DNA from 3 places in the Serratia ureilytica genome. Region 1 is predicted to be linked to each of the others. Evidence: predicted binding sites of a transcription regulator. Region 1 holds the regulator's gene; each other region holds the start of a gene.

Region 1 (7,337 bases):
ATCGAAAACAAACACGCCGGCCAAGGCCTCGGCCACTAAGCCTCTCTCGGGGCGCGCCTGCGCCCCGCTGATTCTCCGCGCGATAGCGCCTGCAACCGGGCGCAAAATTTGCCATAATGCGCGCTGCATTCGATGAAGATAAGAAACTGATGGCCGAAAAAAGTGATCTTAACGCCCTGAGTGGTCGTTTTCGTGGGTTTTATCCCGTAGTAATAGATGTTGAAACCGCCGGCTTCAACGCCAATACCGATGCGCTGCTGGAAATCGCCGCCGTGACGCTGAAAATGGATGAAGACGGCTGGCTGCAGCGCGACGAAACCCTGCACTTCCACGTGGAGCCTTTCGAGGGCGCCAACCTGCAACCGGAAGCGCTGGCGTTTAACGGCATCGATCCGCACAACCCGCTGCGCGGTGCGGTCAGCGAATACGACGCGCTGCACGCCATTTTCAAAGCGGTGCGCAAAGGGCTCAAGGATCGCGGTTGCAACCGGGCCATTATCGTCGCGCACAACGCCAACTTCGATCACAGCTTCCTGATGGCCGCGGCCGAACGCGCCGGTTTGAAGCGTAATCCGTTCCATCCGTTCGCCACCTTCGACACCGCTGCGCTGAGCGGCCTGGTGCTGGGGCAAACGGTGCTGGCCAAAGCCTGCATCGCTGCCGGCATGCCGTTCGACAGCAGCCAGGCGCACTCCGCGCTGTACGACACCGAACAAACCGCCCTGCTGTTTTGTGAGCTGGTTAACCGCTGGAAGCGTCTCGGCGGCTGGCCGCTGCCCGCCGGCGACCTCGCCGAATAAGCCCAATAAAAAAGGCGGCCCAGTTTGCACTGGCGCCGCCCGTTACGCGATAACCGCACGTCTGTCGATTAAGACTGCTGGTCTTCCTGCGCTTTATACTTTTCTGCCGTTTCTTTGATCAGCTGCTGCAATTCGCCGCGCTGATACATTTCGATGATGATATCGCAACCGCCGACCAGTTCACCGTCTACCCACAGCTGCGGGAAAGTCGGCCAGTTGGCGTATTTTGGCAACTCGGCGCGGATGTCCGGGTTTTGCAGAATATCCACATAGGCGAAACGCTCGCCGCAGGCGGACAGCGCTTGCACAGCCTGCGCAGAGAAGCCGCAGCTCGGCAGCTTTGGCGAACCCTTCATGTACAGCAGAATCGGGTTTTCAGCGATCTGGTGCTGAATTTTTTCAAGTGTCGTCGTCATTTATTGCTTCCTCAAGCCACATTTCATGGCTACAACATGCATCACGCGGGCTATTGTAGCGGCTGGAACAGTCGCAAGAAAACGCCATCTTTTGCAAGGATATTCGCCCGCCGCCGATCGCGTTTCACCGGCCACGTCATTCCGGTCAAAACATACGTTGAGAATAACATTTTTAATCCGACCATTTCACTAATATATTGCGCCGCGATGACGGCGCGGCTTAATTATATCCGCTACCGCCGCCTGGCGCTTTTTTATACATCAACAGGCTGATTTTAAACCAAAAAAAATGTCATTAACGTTTTCTCACAATATGGATTATTATTTATGAGTTCTTCGCTGTTTTATATGGCGAAATTCGGGAATACTGTAACTCTTTCGATATCCGTTTCGGGGCCAAGGTTGGTGACGTCGACATGCGTTTAATTCTTACGCTCTTTGCGCTGCTGTTTACGCAGCTCTTCTTCAATTTGGCGCACGCTGCGCCACAGGCGCGTGTTGCCGCCGAGCAGCGTAAAAGCCATGCCAATGAAGCGCGGCCCGATGACCGCAGAAAAAAGAAAGCGGATAAAGCCGCCAAAAAAGCCAAAGTGACGGCCCCCGAGAAAAAAACCAAGACCGCCAAGGTCAAAAGCGAGAAAAGCGCGAAAAAGATCGTCAGCGCCAAACCCAAGGCCAAAGCGCAGAAAACCGCCAAAATTAAAGTCACCCCGCCGAAAAAGGGCTACAAAAAAGGCTATGGCCGCCACCGCGAAGCCGGTATGGCCACCGCCAAGCTGGCGCGTGATGAAAAACCATTGAAACTCAGCCCAGCGCACAAAAAGCGTTACCAGCACGCCAAGCAGACCGCGATGGCCAAGCTGATGGATCAGATGGGCAAGCCTTACCGCTGGGGCGGCAGCTCGCCGCGCACCGGCTTTGACTGCAGCGGCCTCATCTATTACGCCTATAAAGACGTGGTGAAAATCAAGATGCCGCGCACCGCCAACGAAATGTATCACCTGCGCGACGCGGCGCCGATCAAGAAAAGCGAACTGGAAAGCGGCGATCTGGTGTTCTTCCGCATTAACAACCGCGGCGTGGCGGATCATGTCGGCGTCTACCTCGGCAACGGCAAATTCATCCAGTCGCCGCGCACCGGCGAAGAGATCCGCATCAGCCAGCTCGATAACGACTATTGGCAGAACCACTACATCGGCGCTCGCCGCGTAGTAACGCCGAAAACCATCCGTTAATTCCCTGCTCTTCGCGGTTGCGGCCTCGGCCGCAACCGCCTGCTCAAGCTATCGCCCATCGCACTCCCCCACGCGCATTTCTCGCTTTTCCTCCTGTTTTTTATGATGAAAATTGTTAAGATTGAATGACCACAATAAAAAACGGCCCATCCGGCGTTCGCCCCGGCGAGAAGCTGAATGGCGCTGTAAAGGAGGAAGCAATGTCGTTTGAATTACCTGCATTACCGTATGAGAAAAACGCGCTCGAGCCGCACATCTCCGCCGAGACTCTGGAATACCACTACGGCAAACACCACAACACCTACGTGGTTAACCTGAACAACCTGGTGAAAGGCAGCGAGTTCGAAGGCAAATCGCTCGAAGAGATCATCAAGACCTCTAACGGCGGCGTGTTCAACAACGCCGCGCAGGTGTGGAACCACACCTTCTACTGGCACTGCCTGTCGCCACAGGGCGGCGGTGAACCGCAGGGCGAACTGGCGGCGGCGATCGTCAAATCCTTCGGCTCTTTCGCTGCGTTCAAAGAGCAGTTCACCGATGCCGCCGTGAAAAACTTCGGTGCCGGCTGGACCTGGCTGGTAAAAAAACCGGACGGCGCGCTGGCGATCGTCAACACTTCCAACGCGGCAACCCCGCTGACCGGCGAAGACAAACCGCTGCTGACCGTTGACGTGTGGGAACACGCGTATTACATCGATTACCGCAATGCGCGTCCAAAATACCTGGAAAACTTCTGGGCGTTGGTCAACTGGACCTTCGCGGCGGAAAACCTGGCGTAAGCGCAGGGCTTGCCTAAGTGATGAGGCGCAGCTTGGCTGCGCCTTTTTTAAAACTGGCGGGAAATCAGTTCAACGCGGCGACAAAGCTGAAAGCGATGATCATCGCCAATGCGCAAACGGTGGTGAACAGCGACATCTTCAGATCGGTATCCATGACAACTCCTTTAAAATGGGCTTTCCTAAGGATAAAAGGCGCACAATTAGTACGTCAAATCATTTTCCCACAGTTCGCCGATAAAATCTTGTTATCATTTCCCGGTTTATAATCTCGATTACCTCTTCCACTTTTGTTCAATATGCGACAAAATTCGCAGTTCACAACTGCGTACCGGCATTCATGCCCCTCCTGATTAGCGCTGACGACTTCAACACTAAAAACTCAGTTTTCGCTTCTCTGGAGAAGGATCTACGTAGGCAAACGATTAACATCACACTTACATGCTGTAAACATGTGAGTTCAGGAGTCATTCCTTACATGGCAACGATTAAAGATGTGGCCAAACGCGCGGGCGTTTCCACCACCACCGTTTCGCACGTCATCAATAAGACTCGTTTCGTCGCCGAAGAGACCAAAGCGGCCGTGTGGGCCGCCATCAAAGAGCTGCACTACTCGCCGAGCGCCGTGGCGCGCAGCCTGAAAGTCAATCACACCAAGTCTATCGGTCTGCTGGCCACCTCGAGCGAAGCGCCCTACTTTGCCGAAGTGATCGAGGCGGTGGAAAACAGCTGCTACAGCAAAGGCTATACCCTGATCCTGTGCAACTCGCACAACAATCTGGACAAACAGCGCGCCTACCTGGCGATGCTGGCGCAAAAGCGCGTCGACGGCCTGCTGGTCATGTGTTCCGAATACCCGGATCAGCTGCTGGGCATGCTGGAAGACTACCGCAACATCCCGATGGTGGTAATGGACTGGGGCGCCGCGCGCGGCGACTTCACCGACACCATCATCGATAACGCGTTCGAAGGCGGCTATCTGGCCGGCCGTTACCTGATCGAGCGCGGCCACCGCGATATCGGCGCTATCCCGGGCCAGCTGTCGCGCAACACCGGCGGCGGCCGTCATCAGGGCTTTATGAAGGCGCTGCAGGAAGCGCATATCGATATTCGCGAAGAGTGGATAGTCCAGGGTGACTTCGAGCCGGAGTCCGGTTACAAGGCGATGCATCAAATTCTGTCGCAGAAACAGCGACCGACCGCGGTATTCTGCGGCGGCGACATCATGGCGATGGGCGCCATCTGCGCCGCCGACGAACTGGGGCTGCGGGTGCCGCAGGATATTTCCGTGATCGGCTACGACAACGTGCGCAACGCCCGCTACTTCACCCCGGCGCTGACCACCATTCATCAGCCGAAAGAACGTCTGGGCGAAATGGCCTTCACCATGCTGCTGGATCGCATCATCAGCAAGCGCGAAGAATCGCAGGTGATCGAAGTGCATCCGAAGCTGGTCGAACGCCGTTCGGTCGCCGACGGTCCGTTCATCGACTACCGCCGCTGATCCTCCTCCCTACCGGAAGCCGGCACGGCTTCCGGTGCCGCCTCACTCAGCCACTCCTGATTCAGCGTCTCGCCATCGCCCAAATACGCCAGCAGCCAGCTCATCGCCGGTGACGGTTTATCCTGTTGCCAGGTCAGGCAGCAGGGGCTGGCGGGAAACGGCTGCTGCAACTGCAACGCCTTCAGCTCACCGCGCTGCACCCGCGGCAGCGCCAGATGCGCCGGCATCATGCCGACGCACAATCCGGCGCACAAACAGTCGAGCGCCGAGGTCCAGTCCGGCACCACCAGCCGCCGCTGGTTATCCAGCGTCCAGGTGACGCGCTTGGGCAGATTGCGCGAGGTGTCTTCCAGACAAAGCGCAGGGTACGGCCTCAACCGATCGTCATTCAACGGCCCTGCCAGCTGCGCCAGCGGATGCTGTGGGCTGACTACGCACAGCCAGTTCATATCCCCCATGTCGCGGAAAGCGAAGCCGCCGCCGACCGGCACCGCGCGGGTGGCGCCGATCGCCATGTCCACCCTGCCGTCCACCAACGCATCCCACACGCCGTTAAACACCTCGGGTTGCAGCATCAACTCGACGTCGGGGAAATGACGGTAGAAATCCAGCACCAGCTGGCGGCTGCGCTGCGGTTTGACGATGATGTCCACCGCGATATTCAGCTGACCGCGCCAGCCGTTGGCCACCTGTTGACAGTGGCGGCGGGTGTCGAGCATTTTTTTGATAACAGCTCGCGCATCCTTGATAAACAGCGCGCCGGCCGGCGTCAGTTCCACATCTCGGTGACGCCGCTCAAACAGCGGCACCGCCAGCCATTGCTCCAGCTGCCGCACGGTATAACTTACCGCCGACGGCACCCGGTGCAGCTCCTGCGCCGCCGCGCTGAAACTGCCGGTGCGCGCCACCGCATCAACGACCTCGAGAGAATATTCAGACCACATCGCTTTGCCTTCAATTTTTTTAACAGCACTTTGCAAATATTACCGTTTCACAAGCAGAGATCCAGCCGGATACACTGGCCGGCGCTAAAAACCTGCGACACTAAAATATTAACGAGAAATACCATGCGAAATTCCTTTGGTTTTATGTTCTACCTCGCCGGCCTGAGCATGCTGGGTTATCTGGCGACCGATATGTACCTGCCCGCCTTCGGCGCCATGCGGGAGGAACTGCAAATTTCCGCCGGCGCGGTCAGCGCCAGCCTGAGCATCTTTTTGGCCGGCTTCGCCTTCGCGCAGCTGCTGTGGGGGCCGCTCTCCGACCGTCTGGGACGCAAACCGGTATTGTTGATTGGCCTAACGCTGTTCGCGCTCGGCTGCCTGGGCATGCTGTGGGTGGAAAATGCCGCGCAGCTCTGGATACTGCGCTTTATTCAGGCCGTAGGTGTCTGTTCCGCCGCCGCCATCTGGCAAGCGCTGGTGGTCGACCGCTATCGTGAAGGCCAGGCCAACCGCGTATTCGCCACCATCATGCCGCTGGTGGCGCTATCGCCGGCGCTGGCGCCGCTGCTGGGCGCCTGGCTGCTGAACCACGCCAGCTGGCGCGCGATCTTCGCCGTGCTGCTGGCCATCACCGCCTTGTTGCTGTTGCCGACGCTGCTGCTCAAAGAGAACGCCAGGCCAAAACCCGCCGTCGACGCGCCAAAAAGCAGCGTCAGTTTTTGGCAATTATTGAAATCCCCGGTATTCAGTGGCAATGTCGCCATGTACGCCGCCTGTTCGGCCGGTTTCTTCGCCTGGCTGACCGGCTCGCCGTTTATCCTCGGTGATATGGGCTACGGCCCGAGCGACATCGGCCTGAGCTATGTGCCGCAGACGCTGGCCTTCCTGCTGGGCGGTTACGGGTGCCGCGCCGCGCTCAAGCGCATCAATGGCAAAACCCTGCTGCCGTGGCTGCTGGTAGCTTATGCTGTCAGCATGGTGGCCCTGTATCTGGTGGCAACCCTGACCAATCCGACGCTCACCACGCTCCTGATCCCGTTCTGCGTGATGGCGCTGGTCAACGGCGCCGGCTATCCGATCATGGTGGCCAACGCGCTGATGCCGTTCCCGGACAGCAGCGGCAAAGCCGCCGCGCTGCAAAATACGCTGCAGCTGGGGCTGTGTTTCGTGGCGAGCATGCTGGTATCGACGTTTATTGCGCAGCCGCTGTTGGCGACGGTGACGGTGATGGTGTCCACGGTGATACTGGCCGCGCTGGGGTATTTCCTGCAGCGGGGAAAAGCGGCCAAGGCGCCGCAAGAAACGGCGCGCGAACATGCTAACTCAGCGTCATAATTGCCAAGCTAAATAATCACTTAAAGAATATGCGTGCCGAGTGCGATTTACAGTTGAGTCAATGCCTCGGCGCGCCTATACTCAAAAACAACCTTGTAAAGTAACACCTTATAATCTCTATATCTCAATTAGCTGTTGTGTACGCGTCTTGCGTCACACTCTTTTTTGAAGAGGCGTTTATCCTGCGCCGTTTGCGTCGGGTCGCTTCTTTAAATTTCCTCTGTTCATAGTCGGATATCAGACGCCGCGGGCTTATTTCCCGTCGGTATACGTATGCACCCGCAGAAATTGTCTAAGCTGTTTCCTAACGGGTCATCAGTCAGAAGA
Region 2 (7,337 bases), 430 kb from region 1:
CCGAGCAGGGCGTACAGCACGATCGCCACCACCACCACGTCGGTTTGCAGAAATTCACGCGCGTTCATCGCCAGATAACCGATGCCGGAGTTGGCCGAGATGGTTTCGGCGACGATCAGCGTCAACCACATGAACCCGAGGGCGAAACGCACGCCGACCATAATCGACGGCAACGCGCCCGGCAGCACTACCTGCGTGAACAGGCGAAAACCGCTCAGACCGTAGCTGCGCGCCATCTCCAGCAGGCCGCGATCGATGTTTTTGATGCCGTGATAGGTATTGAGATAAATCGGGAACAACGTGCCGAGCGCCACCAGAAAGATCTTGGCGGATTCATCGATGCCGAACCACAGGATCACCAGTGGGATTAGCGCCAGGTGCGGCACGTTGCGGATCATTTGCACCGAACTGTCCAACAGGCGTTCACCCCAGCGCGACAGCCCGGTAATAAAGCCGAGAATCAGTCCGATGCTGCCGCCGATGCCAAAGCCTAACAACGCACGCTGGCTGCTGATGCTCAGGTGCTGCCACAGTTCGCCGCTTTGGCTCAGGCGCCAGAAGGCGGCCAGCACCGCACTCGGCGCCGGCAAAATGCGGTTGGACAGCCAGCCGGTTTCGACGGCGACTTGCCAGATGATCACCAGCGCCAGCGGCAGCGCCCAAGGGGCCAGCCGGTACAGGATGCGTTGCGCGTTCTTTGCCATCGGGGCGCTCCTCAGCTCTGCGACACTTTTTGCGGAACATAGATGTTGGCCACCACTTCGCCCTGCGGGCGCACCGGTTGAAGGCGCGCGGGCGTTTCCTCCTGCGCCAGATCGAGGTGCGGAAACAGCAGTTCGCCGACGCGGTAGGCCTCTTCCAGATGCGGATAGCCGGAGAGAATAAAGGTGTCGATGCCCAGATCGGCGTATTCCTGCATGCGCGCCGCGACCGTCGGGCCATCGCCCACCAGCGCGGTGCCGGCGCCGCCGCGCACCAGGCCGATGCCGGCCCACAGGTTCGGGCTGATCTCCAGATTATCCTTCTTGCCGCCGTGCAGCGCCGCCATGCGCCGTTGGCCGACGGAGTCGAAGCGGGCAAAGGCCTGCTGCGCGTTGGCGATGGTTTCCTCATCGAGGTGAGCGATCAGCCGATCGGCGGCGCGCCAGGCTTCTTCGGTGGTTTCCCGCACGATGACGTGCAGACGGATGCCGAAGCGTACCTGCCGGCCCTTCGCCGCCGCTTTGGCGCGCACCTCTTCGATCTTCTCTTTGACCTGTGCCGGCGGCTCTCCCCAGGTGAGGTACATTTCTACCTGCTCGGCGGCCAGATCCTGCGCGGCGGCGGAGGATCCGCCGAAATAGAGCGGCGGGCGCGGTTGCTGCACCGGCGGGAACAGCAGTTTGGCGCCTTTCACCTGAATATGCTTGCCGTGGAAATCGACGGTTTCACCTTCCAGCACCCTGCGCCAGATATGAGTGAACTCGGTCGAGGCTTCGTAACGCTCTTCATGACTGAGATGCAACCCCTCCGCCGCCAGCTCTTCCGGATCGCCGCCGGTGACCAGATTGAACAGGGCGCGGCCGTTGGACAGGCGATCCAGCGTCGCCGCCTGACGCGCCGCCAGCGTAGGGGAGATGATACCCGGCCGCAGCGCGACCAAAAATTTCAGCCGCTGGGTGACCGGGATCAGCGAGGCGGCCACCAGCCAGGAGTCCTCGCAAGAGCGACCGGTGGGGATCAGCACGCCGCCGAATCCCAGTCGGTCCGCCGCTTGGGCGATTTGTTGCAAGTAACCGTGATCGACGCTGCGAGCGCCCTGTGCGCTGCCAAGATAGTGGCCGTCGCCGTGGGTGGGTAAAAACCAGAAAACGTTCAGGCTCATCGTCAATGCTCTCCCGTATTTATTGCGCGCTTGGGCGCCAGATGCGTTGCGAGATGTCGACCTTCACCGGCACCAGCCGGTTGGCGTAAAACAGGTCGGCGGTTTGCTGCTGCGCGGCGATCGTATGCGCATCGAGCGGTGTGATGGCGGTCGGGGGACGGTGATCCAGATAGCTGGCGATCACCGGTTCCGGCAGCCCCATGGCGTTGGCCAGCAAGGTCACGCTTTGCGCCCGGTCGCTGCGGGTGAGCGCATCGGCCTGGGTCAGCACCGTCAGGACCTGGCTGATAAAGGCGCCATTGGCTTCGACATAAGGGCGCGCCGCCAGATAGAAGGAACCGGTCTGGTTCAGATCGGTGCCGTCGCCGAGCACCCGAACGCCGCCTTGCAGCAGCGCGGCGGAATAATAAGGATCCCAGATAGCCCAGGCATCGACGTTGCCCTGCTGGAATGCGGCGCGCGCATCGGCGGGGGTCAGGTAGGCGGGTTGGATATCCGTAAATTTCAGGCCGGCCTTTTGCAGCGATCGCAGCAGCAGGTTGTGTGAGCTGGATCCTTTCTGAAATGCGACCTTATGGCCTTTCAGATCGGCGACGGTTTTGATCGGGCTGTTTTCCGGCACCAGGATCACTTCCGCCTTCGGTTTGGGAGGCTCAACGCCGACATACAGCAGGTCCGCCCCGGCGGCCTGCGCGAAGATCGGCGGAATATCACCGGTGCTGCCCAGATCGATGCTGCCGACGTTCAAGGCTTCCAGCATCTGCGGGCCGGCGGGAAATTCAATCCAACTGATGCGGGTGGCGGGGAAGCGCTCCTCCAGCAGCCGGTGGCTTTTCGCCAGCACCAGACTCACCGATCCTTTCTGGTAACCGATGCGAAATTGCGCCGGATCCTGCGCGACGGCGGCGTTGGCCCAGACCAGCGACAGCAGGCCGGTGAAGGCCGCTGCGTTCAGCCAACGTCGCAAAGCGTTGCGTTGTTTCATTCAGGCTCTCCTTTTCCAGGCATTTCAGGCGGTTTGACGCGCCGTCAGCGGCGAGGCGACGCGCAGCGCGGGCGGTTTGCGGCGCCCAAGCGCCAGATAGAAACTGGCGAGCGCTTCTTCCAACCGGGCGGCCACGGCGTCGGTGAGCGTGGCGCTTTCGCCGGTCAGCTGGATCTGACTGTCGTCGGCGAACACGCCGTGCAGCACCTCTTGCGCTTTGAGCGCCGCCAGCACCGGTTTCAGCGCATAGTCCACCGCCAGCATGTGACCGACAGAACCGCCGGTCGCCAGCGGCAGCACCACTTTATGGTCCAGCGCGCGTTCCGGCAGCAGGTCCAGCAGGGTTTTCAGCGCGCCGGAGAACGACGCTTTATAAACCGGTGTGGAAATCAGCAGGCCGTCGGCCTGCGCCAGCTGGTCGGCAAACGCCTTGATCGCCGGACTGTTGAAGTTGGCGTACAGCAGATCTTCGGCATCGAAGTCGTGCAGGGTATAGGCCGTCACCTCCACCCCTTGTTGCCGCAGCCAGTTCTGACTCAGCGAGAGCAGCGCGGCGGAACGTGATGGGATGCGTGGGCTACCGGCCAGTGATATAACGCGCATTGCCACTCCTTATAACTAAAAGTTAGGTTTAATTAGAAAATTAATGGGAAGTGTTTTAAACCTACCAGCAACCGGGCGCGTTTTTTAAATCTCATTTTTTGATTTGGATATGCGTAAAAGCGGATTGGCGCCGATTTGGCGATGAAGAGGGAAAACGATTGCGTAAAAACGGCTTTTTTTGCCTTTAATCAATTCCAATTAGGCGGGGGATACCGGATAATACGCCCCCGGTTTGCAACCGGGAAATCAGGAGAGTCCATGTACTACCCCCTCATCAGGAAAGCGTTGTTCCAGCTCGATCCGGAGCGCGCGCACGAAGTGACCTTTCGTCAGCTCAGCCGTATTACCGGCACCCCATTAGCGTTTCTTGTCCGTCAGTCCGTGCCGACCAAACCGGTCAGCTGCATGGGGCTGTCGTTTAAAAACCCGCTGGGATTGGCCGCCGGTCTGGATAAAAACGGCGAATGCATCGATGCGTTCGGCGCGATGGGCTTCGGCCATGTGGAAGTCGGCACCGTGACGCCGCGTCCGCAACCGGGCAACGACAAGCCGCGCTTGTTCCGCGTGGTTGAGGCGGAAGGCCTGATTAACCGCATGGGGTTCAATAACCATGGTGTGGACAATCTGGTTGAAAACGTTAAGAAATCCCATTTCGGCGGCATTCTTGGGATCAATATCGGCAAGAATAAAGACACGCCGGTCGAGCAGGGCAAAGACGATTATTTGATCTGCATGGATAAAGTTTATCCGTATGCCGGATATATCGCGATTAACATCTCTTCACCGAATACGCCGGGGTTACGATCCTTACAGTATGGCGAAGCGTTGGACGATCTTTTGGCTGCGATTAAAAATAAGCAGCAGGAATTACATGCGCGCCATCACAAATATGTGCCGGTGGCGGTAAAGATCGCGCCGGATCTTTCTGAAGAAGAATTGATCCAAATTGCCGATAGCCTGGTGCGGCATAATATCGATGGCGTGATCGCCACCAATACCACGTTGGATCGAAAATTGATCCAAGGGCTGAATTACTGCGAACAAGCGGGCGGGTTAAGTGGGCGTCCGTTGCAATCACGCAGCACCGAAGTGATCCGTCGCCTCTCCACCGAACTGCAAGGGCGTCTGCCGATTATCGGCGTAGGCGGCATCGATTCGCTGACGGCGGCGCGCGAAAAAATGGAGGCCGGCGCGAGCCTGCTGCAAATTTATTCCGGATTTATCTATCACGGCCCGCGTTTGATTAAAGATATCGTTACCCATATCTAATATTTTTCCTCTCATTTTATTCCGGGGGTTTATTTCTGCCCCCGGCTCGTCTATATTTTGTTCGTTAGCTTAAATATCGTTCGCGGAATTATCCGATGTTTAAGCTATTTCATCGGTGATAAAATCGCCTTTTAGGGTGAGTGCGGCGTTGGCATGGGCAGCGAGAAGGATACGAAATGAAGATAAAACCTGACGATAATTGGCGTTGGTATTTTGATGCCGAACACGATCGGCTAATGCTGGATTTAGCTAATGGTATGATCTTTCGTTCACGTTTCCCGGCCAAAATGTTAACGCCGGACGCCTTCGATGAATGCGCTTTTTGCGTGGATGACGCCGCCCTTTATTTCACCTATGAAGAACAGTGCAAGCAGGTCAAGCTGAGCCATGAACAGCGCGCCGAGCTGGTGTTGAATGCGCTGGTCGCCTACCGCTTCCTGAAACCGCTGATGCCGAAGAGCTGGCATTTCTCGCAGCAGCACTACCCGTTGCAGCCGAAAAACGGCGAGCTGGCGGCGGTGAAAGTGATGGAAAGCGGCGCGGAAGCGCGCCTGCTGGTGGTCGAGGCCGGGGATAACGCCAGCCTGTGCCTGCTGGCGCAAAATCAGCTGACGGTCGCCGGCCGCACCATGGTCTTGGGTGACGCCATCAAGGTGATGCACGATCGGCTGAAACCTTGCGCGCAGGATGAAAGCGCCGCCCCGGCTTACGACAGGGCGGTATAAGGCGGATTACGCCAACGTCAAATCAGTTTTCGGGATGCAGCTGCAGCACAGGATGGTGCCGTTGTCGCCCAGCGCGCTTTTCTTCAGGGGCGCGACTTCACCGCTCAGCAATGTAATGCGGCAGCTGCCGCAAATCCCGGCGCGGCACGAGTAAGGCACGCGAATGCCTTGCTGTTCCAGTTGTTCGAGCAGGATCTGCTGGTTATTGCCGGTAAATACCTTTCCTTCATATTCGATCGTGACGCTGTGCGCGCTGTCCTGCGGCGCCTGCACGCTCTCCACCACTTTACCTGCGCCATAAGGGCGCGGCGGCTTGGTTGACAAGACTTCCACCGTATCGCCCACGCGAATGATGCCGCTGTTGCGCGCGATCATATTCTGGCCGAAATCGATGTCGCCGTTGTCGGCGGAGCGGAATTTTTGCAGCGTGCTGAGCGGTTCGCCGCTCGGGTGCTTGCGGCCACGCTCGGTGCTGACGGTGGTGAGCACGCAGCGGCTGCAGGGTTTCACCAGATCGAACATCACATCGCCGACGCGGATCACCTGCCAGCCGTCTTCAGCCCAGGCGGTAGCGCCGCTCACCACCAGATTGGGGCGGAACTGTTCCAGCTTGATGCTGCCGGGGCAACGCTGCTGCAGGTCGTTGAACGAGGCTTGGTTAATCAGCAGATAAGGGTAGCCGTCGGCAAACGTCAGCGGGATTTCAGGGTGTTTCTTGACCCGGCGGGTCAGCTCCGGCCCCAGCCAGCGCAGCTGCACGTCGCGCTGGAAGTAGCCGCTCAGCCAGCGGTTGATCTCATCCGGCGCGATCAGCGCGGTGAAATGGTTGCCCCACACCTCGGTCGGCTGCGGCGTGGCTGCGAAGTCGCTGAAGCGAATGGCGGCGCTTTCACCGTCCGGCGCGGTCAGAAACAGCCCGTCCGGCAACAGCGCCGGCGTGAACAACACCATCTGCGGATATTGGCGCGCGGTAATAAAGGTGCCGTCCGGTTCGGTGATCATAAAGTTGCGGTCAAAGGCCAGACCGCTGCTGCCGACCTGGGCGTAGGAAAGCTGCAAGCCGCGCAGTGATTTAACCGGATGGACGTAGAGTCTGGAAAGCGTGATCACCCTTATCTCCGTGCGATGATTAAATAGAAGGGAGCAACTTTATGACAAGCGGTGCGGATTAGCTATAATGCGCAACAATTTTCTTTTTGGTGATAAGTACGATATGAACTCTCTGTTTGCCAGCACGGCGCGTGGATTGGAAGAACTGTTAAAAAGCGAGCTGGAAACGCTTGGCGCTCACGACTGCAAAGTGGTGCAGGGCGGGGTACATTTTCAGGGTGACGATCGTCTTCTGTACCAAAGCCTGCTGTGGAGCCGCCTGGCTTCGCGCATTTTGTTGCCGCTGAACGAATTCCGCGTGCACAGCGACCTGGATCTGTACCTCGGCGTGCAGGCGATTGACTGGCCGAGCATTTTTGGCGTGGATAAAACCTTCGCCGTGCATTTCAGCGGCGTGAACGAAGAGATCCGCAACAGCCAGTATGGCGCGCTGAAGGTGAAAGACGCCATCGTTGACAGCTTCACCCGTAAGCTCGACCAACGCCCGACGGTTGCCAAACAGCAGCCGGACATTCGCGTTAACGTCTTCCTGCAACGCGATATGGCCAGCGTGGCGCTCGATCTGAGCGGCGAAGGCCTGCACCAGCGCGGCTACCGCGATCTCACCGGCCAGGCGCCGTTGAAGGAAAACCTGGCGGCCGCCATCGTGTTGCGTTCCGGCTGGCAGCCGGGCACGCCGATGCTCGATCCGATGTGCGGCTCCGGCACGCTGTTGATCGAAGCGGCGATGATCGCCGCCGATCGCGCGCCGGGCCTGCACCGTCAACACTGGGGCTTCAGC
Region 3 (7,337 bases), 1.4 Mb from region 1:
GATGCCGCATCGGCGGTTCCGGTATCCGGAGTTCGCACGATACCGAAATATCGCCTGCTCGCCGGGCAGTTGAAAGAGGGGGGGCAGTGGTCGGCAGACTGTTCTTTGATTCCTGACGGCGTGGCTCAGCCGGCTTATGTTGATGGCGGGCGCGTATCCTGGCTGGTGGATCTGGCCGTTACGCATATCGCCAATGGCCGCTGGCTGGTGGACATCGACGGTAACCTGGACGTATACGATATAGCGCGTTTACCGGGTAACCAGGTGCGGGTCAGCGGCGGCAACGTCGACTTTCAATGTTCTCCGGATGCATTGAAAGCGCTTGGCATGGTCTGGTTAACGTTGACGCCGCAGGCATAAAAAAAGCCCATCGATGATGGGCTTCGAGAAATCATGGGCGGGCAGGTTACAGGCCGTAGACCAGCGTGACCGAGGTTGTCGTGTCGGTGTTCTTCGGCGCAGAGGCCGGTGGCTTGCTGTTGTAGGTCACGGTGTAAGCTACGCGCAGTGAAAAGCGATCGTTGATCGCCACGTTCAACGCGCTTTCCGAGTTCAGCGTGGTTTCTTCGTTCGCCAGTGCGGAGACGCCCTGAATGAACTTGGTGTTGTCGGTGAGCTGATAGGAATAGTTGGCCGCGCCATAGGCCAGCCCTTTGGTCGAGCGGCCGCCGCCATGGTATTCGTCATGGCGCACGCCGGGACCGAATTCCACCCGCAGGTCGCTGAGCGGCCCGTTGAGGATTTGACGGCCATAGCCGCTGGTCAGCGTGGAGCGTGAGTCGTAACCGTTGAAACGGTCGCTCAGCCAGCTGGCCTGGCCGAACAGGTAGTTGCGATCGGTCAGGTTATAGCGCGTACGGCCGCCGGCCTGATACTTTTCGGACGAGCGCACGTTGGAGGAGGTGGTGTTGTTGGCCGCCCCCCACAGGCTGTACGCCGCGTCGGTGTTGAACCAGGTCATGTTGGTGTTGGCCAACAGAGTGGAACTCTGCGAGTTGCCGGACTGGGCGTTGTAGCCCGCCTGCACGTTGCCTTCGAACGGTTTCTTGGCGGTGGCCGGATCGTCCATCGCGGTGAAAAGCGTATTGTCGGCAAGGGCTGAAACACTGGTGAAAGTCGTTAAGCAGCAAATATACAGCGGAAAAGCGCGACGAGCGCGGGAAGAGAGCATCTTGGATCCAGTTGTTAAGGGTGATTATTGTTGATGACGGTCACATTATATCGGTTCATTTCGGCGACAAAAATAGCCGCCATTAGCTTAAGTTTTTAATTTTTATCCCTCATTTATTCGCTTTTCTTCTACTTAAATTCATCGCTTTCGACGGCATTTCGTGCTGATCCTGCTTCGCCCGCCCGCCGGTGCCGAGATGGGGCGTGCATCCTCGCTGTAAAATATAATGTACAAATATGTTTACGATAAATGGCTTTGTTAGGCAGGAGGGGTTACAGCGTGATGATGGGCTGTTTAATTGTTTAATATATTGTATTTGTTTAGTTTAAATCTATTTTCGCAACCCTGATTCAAAGGTGTTTTAAGCAAGATAATGACGGTAATCTTTTATTTACAGAAAATGGATTGAAAACTTTACATATCGTGTTAGGGTAGACCCCTGAAACGCTCAATGTTCCATTTCAACGCATAACGCCAAACGACAGGAATAGCATCATGCAAAAAGACGCGCTCAATAACGTACACATCAGTGCAGAACAGGTTCTCATCACGCCGGAGGAGCTGAAGAACCAGTTCCCGCTCAGTGCCGACGACGAAAATGAAATCGCCACTGCGCGTAACACCATCGCCAACATTTTGCAGGGGCGCGATCATCGCCTGTTGGTGGTGTGTGGGCCTTGTTCAATCCACGATCCGGATGCGGCGCTGGACTACGCCCGTCGTTTGAAAACCCTGGCGGCTGACTTGAGCGATCAGCTGTATATCGTTATGCGCGTCTACTTTGAAAAACCCAGAACCACTGTCGGCTGGAAAGGTTTGATCAACGATCCGTACATGGACGGTTCGTTTGACGTTGAAGCAGGCTTGCATATCGCGCGTCGCCTGTTGCTGGATCTGGTGGGCATGGGCTTGCCGTTGGCTACCGAAGCGTTGGATCCGAACAGCCCGCAGTACCTGGGCGATTTGTTCAGCTGGTCGGCGATCGGCGCGCGTACCACCGAATCTCAGACCCACCGAGAAATGGCATCCGGCCTGTCGATGCCGGTCGGGTTCAAAAACGGCACCGACGGCAGCCTGGGCACCGCCATCAACGCCATGCGCGCCGCTGCCATGCCGCATCGCTTCGTCGGCATTAACCAGGCAGGCCAGGTTTGCCTGCTGCAGACTCAGGGCAACCCGGATGGGCACGTGATCCTGCGCGGCGGCAAAACTCCGAACTACAGCGCTGAGCACGTTGCGGCCTGTGAAAAACAGATGCTTGAGGCGGGACTCCACCCGTCCTTGATGATAGATTGCAGCCATGGCAACTCGAATAAAGACTATCGCCGTCAGCCGGCGGTTGCCGAGTCCGTGGTGGAGCAGATCAAGGCGGGTAACCGCTCAATCACCGGCATTATGCTGGAGAGCCATCTGCATGAGGGCAATCAGTCTTCCGAACAGCCGCGTGCAGACATGCGTTACGGTGTGTCCGTCACCGACGCCTGCATCAACTGGGAGAGTACGGAAACCCTGTTGCGCCATATGCATCAGGAACTCGGCGCTGCGCTGACGGCCCGCACGGGAGAAAAGTAAGTTATGGTGGCAGAACTGACCGCGCTGCGCGATCAAATCGATGAGGTGGATAAAGCGCTGCTGGATCTGCTGGCGAAACGCCTGCATCTGGTAGCGGAAGTGGGCGAAGTCAAAAGCCGTCATGGCCTGCCGGTTTACGTACCGGAGCGCGAAGCCGCGATGCTGGCCTCGCGCCGCCGGGAGGCGGAAAATCTCGGCGTGCCGCCGGATCTGATCGAAGATGTGTTGCGCCGCGTGATGCGCGAGTCATACGTCAGCGAGAACGATAAGGGCTTTAAAACCCTGTGCCCGCAGCTGCGGCCGATCGTCATTATCGGCGGCAACGGTCAAATGGGCAGGTTGTTCAATCGCTTGCTGACGTTGTCGGGTTATCAGGTCAGGGTGTTGGATCAGGAAGATTGGCCGCAGGCGGAGCAGCTGTTGGCGGATGCCGGCATGGTGATCGTCAGCGTGCCGATCCACGTGACCGAGCAGGTGATAAGCCGCCTGCCGACGCTGCCTGCCGATTGTATTCTGGTGGACCTGGCGTCGGTGAAGAACCGGCCTTTACACGCGATGTTGGCGGCGCACAGCGGCCCGGTGGTCGGTCTGCATCCGATGTTCGGCCCGGACGTGGGCAGCGTGGCCAAGCAGGTGGTGGTCTATTGCGACGGCCGCCAGCCGGAGGCGTATCAGTGGCTGCTTGAACAGTTGCAGGTGTGGGGGGCGCGGCTGCATCGCATCAGCGCGGCCGAGCACGATCAGAATATGGCGTTTATTCAGGCGCTGCGGCACTTCGCTACCTTCGCCTACGGGCTGCACCTGGCGGAAGAGAACGTGCAACTGGAGCAGCTGCTGGCGCTCTCTTCGCCAATCTACCGGTTGGAGCTGGCGATGGTTGGCCGCCTGTTCGCACAGGATCCGCAGCTGTACGCCGATATCATTATGTCGTCGGAAGAAAATGTGGCGCTGATTAAGCGTTACTACCAGCGCTTCGGCGAGGCGATAAAGCTGTTGGAGCATGGCGACAAACAGGCGTTTATCGAGAGCTTCCGCAAGGTAGAGCATTGGTTCGGCGATTACGCCCAGCGCTTCCTGGTGGAGAGCCGCACGCTGTTGCGGCAGGCTAACGACAGCCGGCAGTAAAACTGCGGGCAGTAAACATAAAGGGTTCGGCTTGGCCGAACCCTTTTTTACGGTTTCAGGATGGGTTGACCGGCACCACGGTGTCGCTTGGGTAACAGCCCAGCACCTTCAGCGAGCGGGTGATCGGCGCCAGATCGCGCAGCGCTTTTTGCATCGCCTCGGCGCGCAGGTTGGCCTGCACATCGATATAGAACATCTCCTCCCACGGATTGCCGTTGATCGGACGTGATTCCAGCTTGGTCATGATGATGCCGTTATCGCGCAATACCAGCAGCGCTTCGACCAGCGCGCCGGATTGTTGGCCGGTCGCCATGATCAGCGTGGTTTTTGCCGGCACCTGTTCGGAGACATCGATCGCTTTGCGCGCCAGCACGATGAAGCGAGTGATGTTTTGCTGCTGGTTGGCGAGATTGTGTTCCAGCACCTGCAACCCGTACAGCGCGCCGCCGGCCTCGCTGCCCAGTGCAGCCACCTTCGGTGAATTCAGCTTGGCGACTTTCTCCATCGCGGCCGCCGTGCTTTCGGTGTATTCGATTTTCCAGTGCGGGAAGCGGTTAAGGAACTGGCTGCACTGTTGGAACGGCTGCGGATGGCTGTAGACGGTTTCTATCTGGCTCAGATCGCTGTCGCCGGCGATCAGAACGCAGTGGTTGATAGGGTTAGTCAGTTCGCCGACGATCGACAGGCTGGTGTGTTGCAGCAGATCGTAGACCTCGTTTATCGAACCGGAGCTGGTGTTCTCGATCGGCAAAATCGCATAGTCCGCCTGGCCGGTTTCCACCTGGGCGAAAATATCCTGAAACTTCTGGCAGCCGCATTCGATCAGCCGATCGAAGTGGCGGGCAGCGTATTGGCGTGCCGCCAGATGTGAATAAGAGCCTTTCGGGCCGAGGAAAGCGATGCGGGCGGAATGCTGGCTGACGGGGTTGAGCTGGTGCTGCAACAGCGCCTGCTGGGTCAGAACGGAGTCTTCAATGATCAGTTGGAACAGGCGGGTGACGTAGAAACCGTCCAGGTCGTAAGGCTTGGCGGCGGCGATCAGCGCATCCAGCAGATCGCGTTCGCGCTCTTTGTCACGGATCGGGCGGTGAGAGTGCAGCTTAGTCTTGCCGACTTCGATCGCCAGCTCACGGCGTTCCGCCAGCAAGGCCAACAGTTTCAAGTCCAGTGCGCTGATGCGCTCGCGCAGCACCAATAACGGGTTGTCAGTCATAATCAGCTTCCGCCTTCAGTTCTTATTCGTTGTAAAACAGCCATAAAAAAAGCCCCCTGTTTCCAGGAGGCCTTGTTGTTCGTCTTCGCATTCTTTCTCACACGACGAAACGCCTCCCAGTCAGGGGAAGGTAAAAAAGAATGCGAAGAAAAACGGTGTGCGTGGCATGGTCTACCTAAGGTTAATGCGAACAGGTTTTAAAGTAACCGCTGGCTTTTACCCCGTCAACAAAAATACCCGACAAAAAACGCGCCCTCGGGCGCGTTTGATGCGGCAATCGCTGTCGGACGGTTATTCCTGCTCTTGCGTGACTTCCGGCACAATGTCTTTCACGCTGGCATTGCAGCGGCGCGCTTCGCCTTTGTGCTGCACTTTGTTCAACTGGCGCTCCAGTTTGGCGATCAGCTCGTTAACGGCGGTATACATGTCATCATGTTTGGCGCTGGCGACCAGCGGGCCGTTAGGCGTAGTAATGGTAGCGTCGGCGACAAACCCTTGCGGCTCTTTGGATAAGACGATATGCGGGTTAATCAGCTGGGTCTGCCATTTTTCCAGTTTGGTGAGACGGTCTTCGACGTGATTGCGGATTGCGGGAGTGATATCCATTTGTTTGCTGGTAATGTTCAATGTCATATAACTTACCTCTCTGTCTTTCCGTCTTGGTGAATCCAGCATACCCCGCTTTTTGTTTAAATGCGTGATGTAAATCACGATTTTTTGTCACTTTTTGCAAAGTTAGTTCAATCTGTGATTCAGCATTTGAATTGGCTATCTAATGCTTGAGAGTTGCCGCCGGATGGCGCATTATCGATGAGTTGACCGGTGAGGAGCGCTAGCTAACACCGTGTTTTTACTTGTGTATTTTTCCAGTAAAAACCAGGTCGACGCCAATGAAAACGGCAGCCTTGGCTGCCGTTTGGTTTTTCTGCCGTTGCCGACGCGCGCTTATTGTGGGTTGGCGGCGATCACTTTGGCCACTTTGTCAGCCTGGCCGTTCAGCTGCAGCTGCTTGTAGGCATTTTCCATCAGCGGCAACACGTCGTGCGTCGCTTTGGTATCCGGGAATTCACGCAACATCTGCTCGGCGCGATTAACGACCGCGACGTAAGCACCACGTTTAGTGTAGTATTCCGCCACCGAAAGCTCATACTTGGCCAAACGATCTTTCAGATACACCAAACGCTTGTTGGCGTCGGTCGCGTATTGGCTGTTCGGGTATTGCTGAATCAACTGGCTGAAGTCGCGGAACGCAGCGCGAGCGTGCTGAGGATCGCGGTCCGAACGGTCAACCCCGAAGAAGCCCTGCAGCGCGCTGTCATCAAGCGCCATATCGGTCAGGCCGCGCATGTACATCACGTAATCGATGTTCGGGTGCGTCGGATTCAGGCGCATGAAGCGATCGATGGATGCCTGAGCCATTGGCAAGTCGGCAGCCTTATAATAGGCGTAAATCAAATCCAGCTGGACCTGCTGGGAATACGGCCCGAAAGGATAGCGGTTATCTAACGCTTCGAGTTGCGTAATCGCGCCCTTGAAGTTACCGTCCTGCAGTTTTTGCTGCGCGGTAGCATAGATTTCCGAAGGCGGGTTGTCGGGAACCGCATCCTTGGATGTGGAGCAACCTGCCAGCGCCAGGCTCAACGTGGCTGCCGCCACCAGATATTTCATACGCGTCATGACGTTTTGATTATCCTCAGGGTGTTATTCCGGGAGACTGTCCGTTAAGCTCCCGACAAAGACCAGGTACAATAGCACATTATATTAAACGGCATCGCCGTGAAAACCCAACGTTAACGAAGAAGCTGCATATGGCACAACAAGTACAACTCACCGCAACGGTGGCCGAATCTCAACTCGGACAACGTTTAGATCAGGCTTTGGCCGAATTGTTCCCTGATTATTCACGATCTCGCATAAAAGAGTGGATCCTGGGCGATCGGGTGAAGGTCAATGGCAAAACGTCAAACAAACCGAAAGAGAAGGTGCTGGGCGGAGAGACAGTCGCCATCGATGCACAGATAGAAGAAGAAGCGCGTTGGGAGCCGCAGGATATCGCGCTGGATATCGTCTATGAAGACAGCGATATCCTGGTGATCAACAAGCCGCGCGATTTGGTGGTGCACCCTGGCGCCGGTAACCCGGACGGCACGGTGCTCAATGCGCTGCTGCATCACTACCCGGAAATCGCCGACGTGCCGCGTGCCGGCATCGTGCACCGTCTGGATAAAGACACCACCGGCCTGATGGTGGTGGCGA

What was found. The regulator PurR, encoded in region 1, represses purine synthesis genes. The targets are predictions, from matches to a motif close to CANGCAAACGTTTGCNTG.
Region 2: the regulator PurR is predicted to act here: its motif matches at 3,600-3,617, upstream of pyrD (quinone-dependent dihydroorotate dehydrogenase).
Region 3: the regulator PurR is predicted to act here: its motif matches at 5,971-5,988, upstream of raiA (ribosome-associated translation inhibitor RaiA).

Annotation. Positions count from the first base shown of each region.
Region 1 covers NZ_CP071320.1:2,767,710-2,775,046, forward strand. Annotated here, with positions in the region: gene gloA (lactoylglutathione lyase) at 1-39, shown strand, start outside; gene rnt (ribonuclease T) at 117-800, shown strand; gene J0X03_RS12860 (Grx4 family monothiol glutaredoxin) at 869-1,216, opposite strand; gene J0X03_RS12865 (C40 family peptidase) at 1,633-2,451, shown strand; gene sodB (superoxide dismutase [Fe]) at 2,652-3,230, shown strand; gene cydH (cytochrome bd-I oxidase subunit CydH) at 3,295-3,384, opposite strand; gene purR (HTH-type transcriptional repressor PurR) at 3,706-4,731, shown strand; gene punR (DNA-binding transcriptional activator PunR) at 4,719-5,675, opposite strand; gene punC (purine nucleoside transporter PunC) at 5,799-7,010, shown strand.
Region 2 covers NZ_CP071320.1:3,199,709-3,207,045, reverse strand. Annotated here, with positions in the region: gene ssuC (aliphatic sulfonate ABC transporter permease SsuC) at 1-704, opposite strand, end outside; gene ssuD (FMNH2-dependent alkanesulfonate monooxygenase) at 716-1,864, opposite strand; gene J0X03_RS15095 (sulfonate ABC transporter substrate-binding protein) at 1,884-2,849, opposite strand; gene ssuE (NADPH-dependent FMN reductase) at 2,874-3,452, opposite strand; gene pyrD (quinone-dependent dihydroorotate dehydrogenase) at 3,711-4,721, shown strand; gene J0X03_RS15080 (cell division protein ZapC) at 4,898-5,446, shown strand; gene J0X03_RS15075 (YcbX family protein) at 5,453-6,556, opposite strand; gene rlmKL (bifunctional 23S rRNA (guanine(2069)-N(7))-methyltransferase RlmK/23S rRNA (guanine(2445)-N(2))-methyltransferase RlmL) at 6,660-7,337, shown strand, end outside.
Region 3 covers NZ_CP071320.1:4,146,495-4,153,831, reverse strand. Annotated here, with positions in the region: gene J0X03_RS19675 (helix-turn-helix domain-containing protein) at 1-360, shown strand, start outside; gene J0X03_RS19670 (DUF481 domain-containing protein) at 407-1,171, opposite strand; gene J0X03_RS19665 (3-deoxy-7-phosphoheptulonate synthase) at 1,667-2,743, shown strand; gene tyrA (bifunctional chorismate mutase/prephenate dehydrogenase) at 2,747-3,868, shown strand; gene pheA (bifunctional chorismate mutase/prephenate dehydratase) at 3,924-5,081, opposite strand; Phe leader region at 5,124-5,250, opposite strand; gene J0X03_RS19650 (hypothetical protein) at 5,202-5,249, opposite strand; gene raiA (ribosome-associated translation inhibitor RaiA) at 5,373-5,714, opposite strand; gene bamD (outer membrane protein assembly factor BamD) at 6,027-6,758, opposite strand; gene rluD (23S rRNA pseudouridine(1911/1915/1917) synthase RluD) at 6,890-7,337, shown strand, end outside.